3 regions of the Stenotrophomonas sp. ATs4 genome follow, and region 1 is predicted to be linked to each of the others. Evidence: predicted binding sites of a transcription regulator. Region 1 holds the regulator's gene; each other region holds the start of a gene.
The links. Region 1 encodes FliA, which starts transcription of late flagellar genes. Its sites were predicted from a motif close to TAAAGTTTNNCNNNCNNNGGCCGATAA; they were not measured.
Positions count from the first base shown of each region.

Region 1 (4,150 bases):
CGCGTGCCGCCGTCAATGAACCGGCGCGAGCGGAACAGGCGTTCGGCCCGTTTGCAGACGCTGTCGCCGCTTCCACCACGATCGCGCCTGCCAACCGCGCCCGCTTCCAGATCGACCCGCCGCACGCTGATCACCCGCAGAACCCGGCCACCGCCGTGCAGCCGCCACCGCTGCCGGGCAACGTTGTGGCCGACGCGCAGCCGCAGGCCTTGGCCGACGAACCGTCGCGGGTGGGCGCAATCGCCGACACCGCCCCGGAACCGGCCCTCGCACCGGCGCCGGTGCTGACCGTGGTCGCCCAGGACGATGCCGAGATCCGACAGCTGCGCCAGGAAGTGGCCGGCATGCGCCACGTGATCGAGCGCGAGATGAACCGATTCACCGACGAGCGCCTGCGTGGCTGCCCGGTGCGCGCCACCGCGCTGGACCTGATGGACGAGTACGGCTTCGACGCCGGCCTGGCCCGCGACGTGGCCATGCAGATTCCGCTGGAGACCGACGCTCACCGCGGCCGCGGCCTGATGCTGGGGCTCATTTCGCGCAAGCTGCCGATCGCTCCGGTCGATCCGCTGGAGGAAGGCGGGGTGATCGCGCTGGTCGGTCCGACCGGCGCCGGCAAGACCACCACCATCGCCAAGCTGGCCTCGCGTTTCGCCGAAAAGCACGCACCGCGTGACGTCGCCCTGGTCACCACCGACACCACCCGCATCGGTGCGCGTGAACAGCTGTACGGCTACGGCCGCCAGCTCGGCATTGCGGTGCACGAGGCCAACAGCGGCACCGACCTGGACCAGCTGCTGGAGCGCCTGAAGGACTACAAGCTGGTGCTGATCGACACCGCCGGCCTGGGCCCGCGCGACCGCGCACTGGCTGCCCAGCTGCAGTGGCTGCGTGCCGCCCGCCAGGTGCGCACCCTGCTGGTGCTGCCAGCCAATACCAGCTTCGGTGACATGGACGAGGTGGTCCGCCGCTTCGGCGCGGCCAACCTGCAGGGCCTGGTACTGAGCAAGCTGGACGAGACCGGCCGCTTCGGCAACGCCCTGTCGGTGGCCGTGGACCACGCCCTGCCGATCACCTGGGTGACCGATGGCCAGGACGTTCCGGAGGACCTGCACCGGGCCAGTGCAGCCAATCTCGTACTTCGCCTTGAAGATTTGCGCCGCGCGGCCGATATGCCCTGCAACCCGGAGTTGAACCATGCCGTCGCGTGAGTACGCCAAGCTGACCAAGACCTTCCCGCTGTCGGCCACCCGCAGCGAGCCGCTCGGCCCTGTGCGCACCATTGCGGTCACTGGCGGCAAGGGCGGCGTGGGCAAGACCAACGTTTCGGCCAACCTGGCCGTGGCGCTGGCCGGCATGGGCAAGCGCACGCTGCTGCTGGACGCCGACCTCGGCCTGGCCAACATCGACGTGATCCTGGGACTGAACCCCACCTTCACGCTGGCCGACCTGGTCGCCGGCCGCTGCTCGCTGGACGACGTCATCGTCGAAGGCCCGAACGGCGTGCTGGTGGTCCCGGCCGCGTCCGGCCGCCGGCACATGGCCGAGCTGGCCCCGGCCGAGCACGTCGGCCTGGTCAACGTGTTTTCCGAGCTGGAACGCGAACTGGACATCATGGTGGTGGACACTGCCGCCGGCATCAACGATGGCGTACTGACCTTCTGCCAGGCCGCACAGGACACCGTGGTGGTGGTCTGTGACGAGCCGGCCTCGATCACCGACGCCTACGCACTGATCAAGGTGCTGTCGCGCGAACGTGGCGTGGACCGTATCCAGGTGGTGGCCAACATGGTGCGCGACCCCAACGAAGGCCGCGTGCTGTACGAAAAGCTGACCCGCGTCTGCGAGAAGTTCCTTGCCGATGTGTCGCTGAATTACCTGGGCTGCGTGCCGCAGGATGACTGGCTGCGCCTGTCGGTGCAGCGCCAGCAGCCGGTGGTGAAGGCCTATCCGTCCAGCCCGGCCGCCCTGGCGATCACCGAGATCGCGCGCCGTACCGCCCGCTGGCAGGCGCCGACCGAACCGCGTGGCGGCGTCGAATTCTTCCTCGAACGCATCCTCAAGCAACGCGGGGTGACGGCATGAAAGGCGCAGCCCAGTACAGGGAAGTGCAGCGCTCGGCGGCGAACGAAGTCATCGCCCAGCATTCGGACCTGGTGCGGCGCATCGCCCACCACCTGGCGGCACGCCTGCCCGCCAGCGTCGAGGTCGATGACCTGATCCAGGCCGGCATGATGGGCCTGATCGAAGCCTCGCGCAGCTACGACGCCGACCAGGGCGCCTCGTTCGAGACCTATGCATCGATCCGCATTCGCGGCTCGATGATCGACGAGATCCGCCGTGGCGACTGGGTGCCGCGCTCGGTACACCGCCGCGCCCGCGATGCCGCTGCCACCATCCGCCGCCTGGAGCAGAGCAGTGGCCGCGCTGCCAGCGCCACCGAAGTGGCTGCAGCGATGGAAATGCCACTGCCCGAATACCTGCGGTTGATGGAAGACGCCGCGCGCGGCCAGGTGCTGAGCCTGGAGTCGCGCATCGAAGACCAGGGCGAGCTGGATACCGTCACCCAGGGTGGCCCGACCCCGCAGCAGGTGCTGGAACGCGGCGAGTTCGGCCGCGAGCTGGGCAAGGCCATCGGCCATCTGCCCGAGCGTGAGCAGCTGGTGCTGTCGCTCTACTACGAGCAGGAGCTGAACCTGAAGGAGATCGGCGCGGTGCTTGGCGTGAGTGAATCGCGGGTCTGCCAGATCCACGGCCAGGCAGTGCTGCGCCTGCGTGGCCGGCTGAAGCTGTTCGAGGCTGCCGACGCAGGCCTCGAAGAATGAACATGCCCGAGGTGGCTGCCCCCGGCCACCCGGACTGAACAACAAAGGAACTCTGCTTTGAACAAGAACATGCGCATCCTGATCGTCGACGACTTCTCGACCATGCGTCGAATCGTCAAGAACCTGCTGGGCGATCTGGGCTTCACCAACACCGCCGAAGCCGAGGACGGGCATGCCGCGCTGTCGCTGCTGCAGAGCCAGCCGTTCGATTTCGTGGTCACTGACTGGAACATGCCGGTGATGACCGGCATCGAACTGCTCAAGGCGATCCGCGCCGATGCCAAGCTGAAGACCCTGCCGGTACTGATGGTCACCGCCGAAGCCAAGCGCGAGCAGATCATCGAAGCCGCCCAGAGCGGCGTGAACGGCTACATCATCAAGCCGTTCACGGCGCAGACGCTGGAAGAGAAGCTCGGCAAGATCTTCGAACGCCTGGCGGCCAGCGCCTGATGGATACCACGGTCGACAAGAGCGCCCTCGCCCTGCGCCTGCAGGAAGCCCTGGACGCACTCGAGTCGGGAGACGAGGCCGCGTGGCGGCAGCGCATCGACGGACTGGTCGCGCTGCGCACGCAGCCGATGATGAGCGGCCTTTCGCGGCTGGCCCGCGAGCTGGGACAGGCGCTGGGTGAACTGCCGACCGTGCCCGACGAAGCCGGCGAGCTGGACGACGCCTGCGCGCGCCTGGACCACGTGGTGGCGATGACCGAACAGGCCACCCACCGCACCCTGGACCTGGCCGAGGAATGCCGCAGCCTGACCGAACAACTGCGTGCCGAAGGCCTGCAGCCGGGCCAGGACGCGCAGCTGGAGCGCATCCGCCACAACCTGACCGAGATCGCCCTGACCCAGAGCTACCAGGACCTGACCGGGCAGATCATCCGTCGCGTGGTCGGCATCGTCCGCCGCGTGCACGAAGGCTTCGGCGCACTCGGTCTGCCGCCGGAACAGCATCGCACCGACCCGGAACTGGCCGGGCCGGCATTGAAGGGACTGGACCGCCACGCGGTCTCGCAGAACGACGCCGACGACCTGTTGTCGGACCTGGGGCTGTAAGCATGAGCGCGGTATCCGACGACATCACTGCCGATTTCATCATCGAGGCACAGGAAATCCTGGATCGCCTCGGCGAACAGCTGGTGTCGCTGGAGCAGGCACCGCAGGACACCGAACAACTCAACGCGGTGTTCCGCGGCTACCACACGCTCAAGGGCGGCGCCGGCTTCCTTGGCGTCACCGCGATGGTCGAGCTGTGTCATGCCGCCGAAGAAGCCCTCGGCGCTGCGCGTGCCGGCCAGGCCGTGTTGCAGGCCCATCATTTCGATG
Region 1 is NZ_JBLYPK010000006.1:232,708-236,857, reverse strand. Features, by position in the region: gene flhF (flagellar biosynthesis protein FlhF) at 1-1,211, shown strand, start outside; gene ABR323_RS12800 (MinD/ParA family ATP-binding protein) at 1,198-2,085, shown strand; gene ABR323_RS12795 (RNA polymerase sigma factor FliA) at 2,082-2,825, shown strand; gene cheY (chemotaxis response regulator CheY) at 2,883-3,275, shown strand; gene ABR323_RS12785 (protein phosphatase CheZ) at 3,275-3,880, shown strand; gene ABR323_RS12780 (chemotaxis protein CheA) at 3,883-4,150, shown strand, end outside.

Region 2 (4,150 bases), on a different contig from region 1:
TCGACCGTTGGTCGACTGCACTTCCTGCGGATCGCGAAACGCCCGCGCCGCGCGCGATGGTCGACTGGCAGTCGACTCTACCCCTCGGTTGCCCCCCGCGCTGGGTTACCGCTGCAACGCACGTCGCCCGGGCGGTTCCTGCAGTGCATCGCTGGCCACCACCACGCGGTTGCGGCCGCTGCGTTTGGCCTCGTACATGGCGGCGTCGGCACGTGCCATCAGCCGTTCGTAGTCCGGGTGGCCATCGTGGCCGGCGACGCCGATGCTGGCCGTCAGGCTCAGCGCCTGGCCGTTGGCAAGCGGCACCGGCGATTGTGCGATCTGCCGGCGCAGGCTCTCGGCAATCACTGCCGCCTGTGATTCGCTGGCGGCGACCAGCACCACCACGAATTCCTCGCCGCCGTAGCGGAACAGATAGTCGCTGCCACGGGTGAGCTGGCCGAGAACCCCGGCCACGTGCTGCAGCGCGCGGTCACCCGCATCGTGGCCGTGGCCGTCGTTGATCGCCTTGAAGTGGTCCAGATCGAGCAGCAACAGCGAGAACGGCGTGCGGTTGCGCGTGGCCAGCTCGATTTCCCGGCGCAGCACGGTCGGCAGGAATCGTCGGTTGAGCAGGTTGGTCAATGCGTCGCTGCCGGCATCGAGTTCGCCGATGCGCTCGAACAGCAGGGTCATCAAGGTGCGGATGGCGGCCAGGTCTTCGCGGATCGCCGGCAGCACTGCAAGCCGCTGCCCGGGATCATCGGCGGCCGCCCGCTGCAGGCAGCCGTCGATGCGTGCCATCAACTGGTCGACCTGCTGTGTCTCGCTGCTTTCGCCGAAGCTGGGAATGCCCTTGTGGGTGAACCACAGGCCAAACTCGGAGGTGGCCAGGCTGGCGCCGTCGCTGCCCTGCACATGGCCGGCCAAGGCGTAGAGCAGCGCGTTCTCCCAGTCCAGCAGCAGTGCGCGCTGGCGCTCGCGCTCGGTGCTGACGTTCTGCACCAGCGAGAACAACCTGTAAGCCGCATCGGCGCGCGTGGAGCGTTCGCGGGCATGGGTGTAGGCCAGGGTCATGCCTTCCATGGCGATATCCATGATTGCACTGAGGCAGTCGATGGCGGCGAATGCGGTGTCGGCGTCCGGCGCATCGTCGCGAAGGCGCACGAACAGTTCGTGCTTGAGCACGCGGGCGCCACGGGTGACCAGATCGACCGGAATGCCGACCCGGGCGTGTACATCGCCGATCACCCGTTGCGAGGCCACCGTATTGGCGATGCCGCTGGCATCGGTGGTCAACAGTTGCGCCAGCCAGCGCTGCATGGCTGGCTGCAGGCGCTGCTTGACCTGGTCGTGGGACAGGAAACGACGGGCACGGGTGTCCTGCAGCAGCACTTCGTAGAAGCGCTGGGCCAGGGCGGGTGGGGCGTCGGCGGCAGCGGCGTGCAGCAGCGCGGTGGCGGCTGGGCCGGCCTGCAGCAGGCACTGCTGCCAGGCCTCGGCCAGCGGTTGGCTGGCATCGTCCAATTGGGGTGGTTCCACGTCGATCTCTGACTGCGTACGGCAAACCACGGGTATCGGCCGCGGCGGCGTACGGTTGATGGCGGGCTAGCCGACCAGTTTAAGCGCGATGCAGGCTTGCACGGTGCGCAAAGCACATCGGCATGGCTGCGGCAATGAGTGAACGCATTTGAGAATCACTCGCATTGATGGGAGAATACGTGCACGGATCGGGCTGTAGGCACCTGCAGCGGCGCTCCGCCTCCCCTCGTCGCTGCCTCAAGCCCTTTGCCAGAGGCCCCGTTGCCCTGCCAGAAGGTCCAGATCATGTCCCGAGCCGTTGTCCTTTCGCCACGCCCGCTGGCGCTTGCCGTTGCCGCCCTGTTGGCGGGCAGCGCCCTGACCGTCCACGCTGAAACCGACGCCACCGATATCGACACGGTGCACGTCACCGCCTCGCAGATCGCGCGCCAAGCATTGGGCACCTCGACCATCACCGCCGAGGACATCGCCAAGCGGCCGCCGGCCAACGACATCGCGGAACTGCTGCGGACCATGCCCGGCGTCAACCTGACCGGCAACAGCGCCTCCGGCCAGTACGGCAACAACCGCCAGATCGATCTGCGCGGCATGGGCCCGGAAAACACCCTGATCCTGGTCGACGGCAAGCGCATCGGTGCACGCGATGCGGTGCGCATGGGCCGCAGTGGCGAACGCAATACCCGCGGTGACACCAACTGGGTGCCAGCGGAAATGATCGAGCGCATCGAAGTGCTGCGCGGCCCGGCGGCGGCGCGTTACGGCTCCGGTGCCTCCGGCGGCGTGGTCAACATCATCACCAAGCGCCCGACCGGCGACCTGACCGGTGCGGTCGACCTGTATGGCCTGGTGCCCGAGCACAGCGCCGAAGGCGGCAGTGAGCGCGTCGGCCTGCAGTTGAGCGGGCCGATGACCGACACCCTGTCGTTCCGCCTGTACGGCAATCTCAACAAGACCGACGCCGACTCGCTGGAGCTCAACCGTGACTTCGCGACGAATCCGAACGCGGTGCCGCCAGCCGGCCGCGAGGGCGTCAAGAACCGCGATGTCAACGCGCTGCTGCGCTGGGACGTGACCGCCAACCAGGTGGTCGAGTTCGAAGCCGGCACCAGCCGTCAGGGCAACATCTACGCCGGCGACCGCGCGGTCAGCACCACGGGTACCTCGACACCGATCGATCTGGGGGCCTTGGCCGAGCAGCAGGCCGAGACCAACCGCATGTACCGCAACACCGGCGCAATCACCCATCGTGGTCGTTGGGGCGATGTCACCTCCCGGGTGACGGCCGCAGTGGAAGCAGTGAACAACTCGCGCATCAACGAAGGCCTGGCCGGTGGCCCGGAAGGCAGCTTCAACGGCACCGACTGGTCGACCTCGCGCCTGCGCAACTACCAGCTGGATGGCGAAGTGAGCTTCCCGACCACACTGGGTGGTGCCGAGAACATCTGGACGTTGGGCTTTGAATACCTCGACAGCCGCCTGACCGACCCGTATTCGATGAGCCAGTCCAGCAGCAGCGGCGGCGGATTCCCGGGATTGTCGGCCGATCGCGCGCGGGGCAAGTCCGACGCGCAGACCACCGCCGTGTTCGTCGAAGACAACATCTACCTGGGCGAGCGCTGGATCGTCACCCCGGGCCTGCGTTTCGACCACCACAGCCAGTTCGGCAACAACACCAGCCCCAGCCTCAACGCGCAGTTCCGGCTCAACAGCGACTGGGTGGTCAAGGGCGGTATCGCCCGCGCGTTCAAGGCGCCGAACCTGTACCAGTCCAATCCTGACTATCTGTACTACACCCGTGGCAATGGCTGCCCGAATGCACTGCCGAGCCTGGGCGCCGGCTGCTACATGCGCGGCAATGCGGATCTGAAGGCGGAAACCAGCCTGAACAAGGAACTGGGCATCGAGTGGGCACCGCAGAGCGGCTGGCAGGCGTCGTTGACTTACTTCCACAACGACTACAAGGACAAGATCCAGGCCGGCTACAACCAGATCGGGCTGACTGCCGATACCAAGGGCCGCATCTTCCGCTGGGAGAATGCACCCAAGGCGATCGTGCAGGGGCTTGAGGGCAACCTGGTGATTCCGCTGCTGGGCGAGCAGGGCAGCCGCCTGAAGTGGAGCAACAACTTCACCTACATGGTGGAGAACGAGAACAAGAGCACCGGCCAGCCGCTGTCAGTGATCCCGAAGTACACCGTCAACACGATGCTGGACTGGCAGGCCACCGACAAGCTGTCGCTGCTGCTGACCGGCACCTTCTATGGCAAGCAGAAGCCGGCCACCGCCAACATCAACAACGATCCGCGCTGCACCGGCACCTGCGACCCATCGATCGCACTGCAGGATCGCGGTGCCTACAACATCTGGGGCGTGAGCGCGCGCTACAAGGTGACCGAGACGGTCAGCTTCGGCTTCGGCGTGAACAATCTGGCTGACAAGCGTCTGTTCCGCGAGGCCAACAGCAGCGATGCCGGCGCGGCGACCTACAACGAGCCGGGCCGCGCGTACTGGGCCAGCCTGCGCTTCGGCTTCTGATCGCATGCACGCGTCGTTCCGCAGGGCTCGCCAGGCATGGCCTGGCGCTACTGGGTCGGGCATGTCACACCGTAGCGCCGGGCCATGCCCGGCG
Region 2 is NZ_JBLYPK010000003.1:375,064-379,213, reverse strand. Features, by position in the region: gene ABR323_RS07790 (GGDEF domain-containing protein) at 106-1,521, opposite strand; gene ABR323_RS07785 (TonB-dependent siderophore receptor) at 1,807-4,056, shown strand.
Region 2: a site for FliA is predicted at 1,554-1,580, ahead of ABR323_RS07790 (GGDEF domain-containing protein). Genes of this name have one in related genera too.

Region 3 (4,150 bases), on a different contig from region 1:
GGTCTGGAACGCAATGCCATCGATCACCGAAATGATCTCGGCAATGCGCTGCGAGGAGGCCTCGATCTGCTCCATGGTCTGCACCACCTGGCTGACCACCTGTCCACCTTCGCTGGCCACACCCGCTGCGGAACCGGCCAGGGTGTTGGCCTGCAGCGCGTGGTCGGCATTCTGGCGTACGGTGGAGGTCAGCTCTTCCATCGAAGCAGCTGTTTCTTCCAGGTTCGCAGCCTGCTGTTCGGTGCGACGCGACAGGTCACTGTTGCCCGCAGCAATCTCACCGGCGGCCAGGCGGATGCTGGCCGCAGACTGCTGGATCTGGCCGACGATTCCGGTCAGCTGCTGCACGGTGCTGTTGGCATCGTCGCGCATCACCGCGAACACGCCGTGGAAGTCGCCCTGCATGCGCGCGCAGAGGTCGCCTGCGGCGATCGCGCGCAGCAGCGTCGACAGTTCGGCCAGGTTGTGGTCACTGACCTGCATCATGGTATTGAGGGTTTCCACCATGCGGCGGAAGTCATGGTCGAAGCGCAGGGCGTCGCCACGCACCGCGAAGTCACCGGCAGCAGCGGCGGCCGCCAGTTGCTGGATCTGATCGTTGATCGCCGCCAGATTGCCCTTGGTGGTGGCCATCGCAGCGCTGAACACCGCCTTCTCGCCCGGCAACGCTTCCATGTCCACGCTGAGGTCACCCACCGCATAGCGCTGCATCACCTCGACCAGACGCTGGGTAACCGCATTGCTGGACGCAACCAGCTGGTTGCTGTCGGCCACCATCCGACCGTACTCGCCCGGGAACGCAGCGGCGTCCATGCGGTAGCTGATCTCGCCGGCATCGTGGCGACGGGCCATCTCCGCCTGCGCGGCCATCACCGACTGCAACTGCCCCCGCATGTCCTGCATCGCGTCCAGCACGCGGCCAACTTCGTCATTGCTGCGCGCTGGCAGGGTACTGTCCAGCTTGCCGGCGGCGACATCGCCGGCCACGCGCACCGCTTCGGCCAGCGGCCGGATCGCCAGCCGGCGCAGCAGCACGTAGACACCTGCACTGAGGGTCAGGGCGGCAACCACGCCAACCAGCAGGGTCAGCCACAGCAGCTGGCGCGCTTCAGCCACGATCACCGAATGCGGCACCACCACGCCCAACGCGAAGCGCTGCGGGGCATCGCCCACGCGCAGCGGTACGTACACGCGCACGTTGCCGGCCGCGTCGGGGGTGAAGGCTTCGAACCGGCGGTCGGCGGCGATGTCGGCCAGCATGCTGCGGGTCAGCGCATCGCCGCGCGGCTTGCCGATTTCGCTGGCATTGGCCGAGGCCAGCACCACGCCATTGGGCGAGAGCAGTTCGACCCGGCCGGCGCCCATCGGCTTCAGCGTGGCCAGGTGCTTCTGCAGCGCGGCCAGCGAGAAGTCGACGGTGAACACGCCGAGGAACGTGCCGTCTTCGATGATCGGTGTGCTCAGCGTGCTCATCAGCACCTGCTGGCCAGCGATGTCGTAGGCATAGGGCTCGCTGACCTTCGGCAGCTTGTCGCGGCTGGGCGCCATGTACCAGTCACCGGACCCGCTGGCGGTTTCGGTGTAGTCGGTCATCGTCGACTGCTGCGGCTTGCCGTCGTGCCAGGCCCAGTAGCTCATGTAGCGACCGGTGGCATCGTGCGCTTCGGTGTTGACGAATTCGGCGTCCTTGCCGTCGAAGGCATCGGCCTCCCACATGGTGCTCTTGCCCAGCCACTCGGGATGGGTGCGCAGCTGCTCGCCGAGCACGGCGGCCAGGCTGGCACGATCCGGAACATCGCCGCGTGCGCGCTGGGCGAGCACGGTTTCGACCATGGCGTCGTTGCTGGCGAAGGCCGTGCCCAGATCGGCCGAGACCTGGCGTGCCTCGGCGGTGGCCTCGCTGGCCATGGTCTGGCGCGAGGCGTTGACCAGGCTGGCACTGGCCTGGCGATAGATAAGGAACGCGGTCAGGCCGAAGCACAGCAACGCGATCACGGCGGTGCCAAGCATCAGCTTGTGGGCGATGCTGCCCGGGCGGCGGGCGGCGGCGGAGCGGGAAGAAGGCATGGAAGGATCCGCAAGGCAGTTCAGGACGACCGGCACCGCGAGGGCACCGCGCAGGCGCGCGATCCATCGCGCAGGCCACCGGTCGCCGGGCCGGGCCCAGCGCAGGAAGCGCACCGGGTTAGCGGCCGCCCGCCAACGAGGTTGAGGCAACCCGCTCGCACATTCCTGAACGCGCTCAGGGACAGCTCAGGCAGCTGTCACCTACCGTCTCATTCGGCCACGCGGTCCTTGATCCACTCGGCCCTCGGCAACACCTCGATGCTGCCGGCAGCGTACTGCTGCAGCACCTCATCGGGGCCGAACCGCGGCTGCCAGCCCAGTACGCTGCGGATGCGGGCGCTGTCGTAGACGCGGTCGATGCTCAGCGGCAACGGCCAGCCCCGGCGCTCGAACTCGGCCAGCAGCTGCGGCGCACGCCGGGCCAGCACCCTGCGCGGCTGGGTTGCCAGCTCCAGGCAATCCTCGCGCCGGAACGGCGTCGGCGCACAGGCGAGGTAGCGCGCGAACGCGTCACCCTGATCCAGCAGCAGCGCCGCATGCGCACTGGCAACGTCACGTGCGTCGATGCCGCGATGCAGGCGGAACATCGCCATGCGCTCGGGCGGTTCGGGAAAGCAGCGGCCCATGCGCAGCACACGTACGCTGAAGTCCGTGGTTGCCGCTGCTTCGGCCAGCGCCTCGGCCTGCAGTTTGCTGCGGTGGTAGATGGTGCGCGGCAGCGGTTCGGTGTCTTCATCGATCCAGCGGCATCCACCGGCCACCACCGCATGGCCGTACAACGCAGTGGTACTGGTCAGCACGAAACGACGGGCGCCCGCCTCGCGGGCTGCCGCCAGCAGATGCCGGGTTGCGTCCACGTTGATCTGCTGGAACACCGCATCCGGCACCAGGCCCACATGCGGCGCATGCAGGGCGGCGGTGTGGATCACTGCGTCGACGCCCTGCACCGCGCGCGCGACAGCCGGGTGATCGGTGACATCGGCGATGATGCGCGTCGTTGCAAATGGGCTGCGATCCAGCCCTACCACTTCATGGGCAGCGGCCAACGCGCCGAAGATCGCGCGCCCGATCCGCCCGGAACTGCCGGTCAACAGAATCTTCATTGAGTCCATTCACTCGAAGCGCCCGGGAACTACCGGGATGATTTGATTCTAGGCATGCAGCATGTCCTCTGCGATAGGACATGCTTGCAATGGTGCGTTCATCTTGACGACGCAGGCGTGGCCAGCAACTGCCGTGCGACGAACAGTGGATCGTCACCACCGCTGACATCAGGTGTGACACCGGTGCGCTCCCAGTTGCCGCCGGTACGCAGATTGATCGGCTGCCGGTCCGGAATGCTGATCTGATAGCCGTCCGGCAGCAGGACAGAATCATCGAACATATGTGCGGCACCGCCACTGCGGCTGCCGACGATGCGTGCGCGCGCCAACGCCTGCAGCGAGTAGGCGACGAATTCAGCGGCCGAGCCGGTGCGGCGGTCGATCAGCACCACCAGCGGCTTCAGGTACGCCGGCAGGCTCGCCGGTGGCAACCGCACCGGAGTGCGTCGACCACGCTGCTCCAGTGCCTGCACCTGGGTGATGCTGGCCTCCAGCAAGGTACGCACCAGCAGGTCGGCGCTGCCATCGTCACCGCCGCCGTTCTGGCGCAGGTCCAGCACCAGGCCATCGGTATCGGCCAGCAGGGCGAAGGCAGCGGCCAGCCTGGGCCGTGCCAGATCGAGCGGATAGAAAGTACTCAGGCGCATGTAGCCGATATTGCCCTCGAGAACCCTGACCTCGCGCACGCCGGCACCGTTGCGGCGGGCGTCCGCACGCCAGGCCATCAGCCAATCGTCCTGACCGGCGCTGGCATCCACCCGCTCGACGTGGAAATGGCCATCGAAGTGGTCCAGGTCCTGGTTCAGGCGCGCACTGAAGGCCTTCGGATCCGCGCAGGTATCAGCGTAGCGCTGCTCGTTTGACCAACCACGCAGGGCATCGGCGATGCGGGCGCCTTCCGCTGCGTCCAGGTACTGCGCCTGTATCGCCGTGGCCGCCGCCTCCAGCACAGCGTCCTGTGCCGGGCAGGACGCCGCCAG
Region 3 is NZ_JBLYPK010000011.1:45,972-50,121, reverse strand. Features, by position in the region: gene ABR323_RS18495 (methyl-accepting chemotaxis protein) at 1-2,067, opposite strand, end outside; gene ABR323_RS18490 (NAD-dependent epimerase/dehydratase family protein) at 2,277-3,170, opposite strand; gene ABR323_RS18485 (S41 family peptidase) at 3,269-4,150, opposite strand, start outside.
Region 3: a site for FliA is predicted at 2,186-2,212, ahead of ABR323_RS18495 (methyl-accepting chemotaxis protein). Genes of this name have one in related genera too.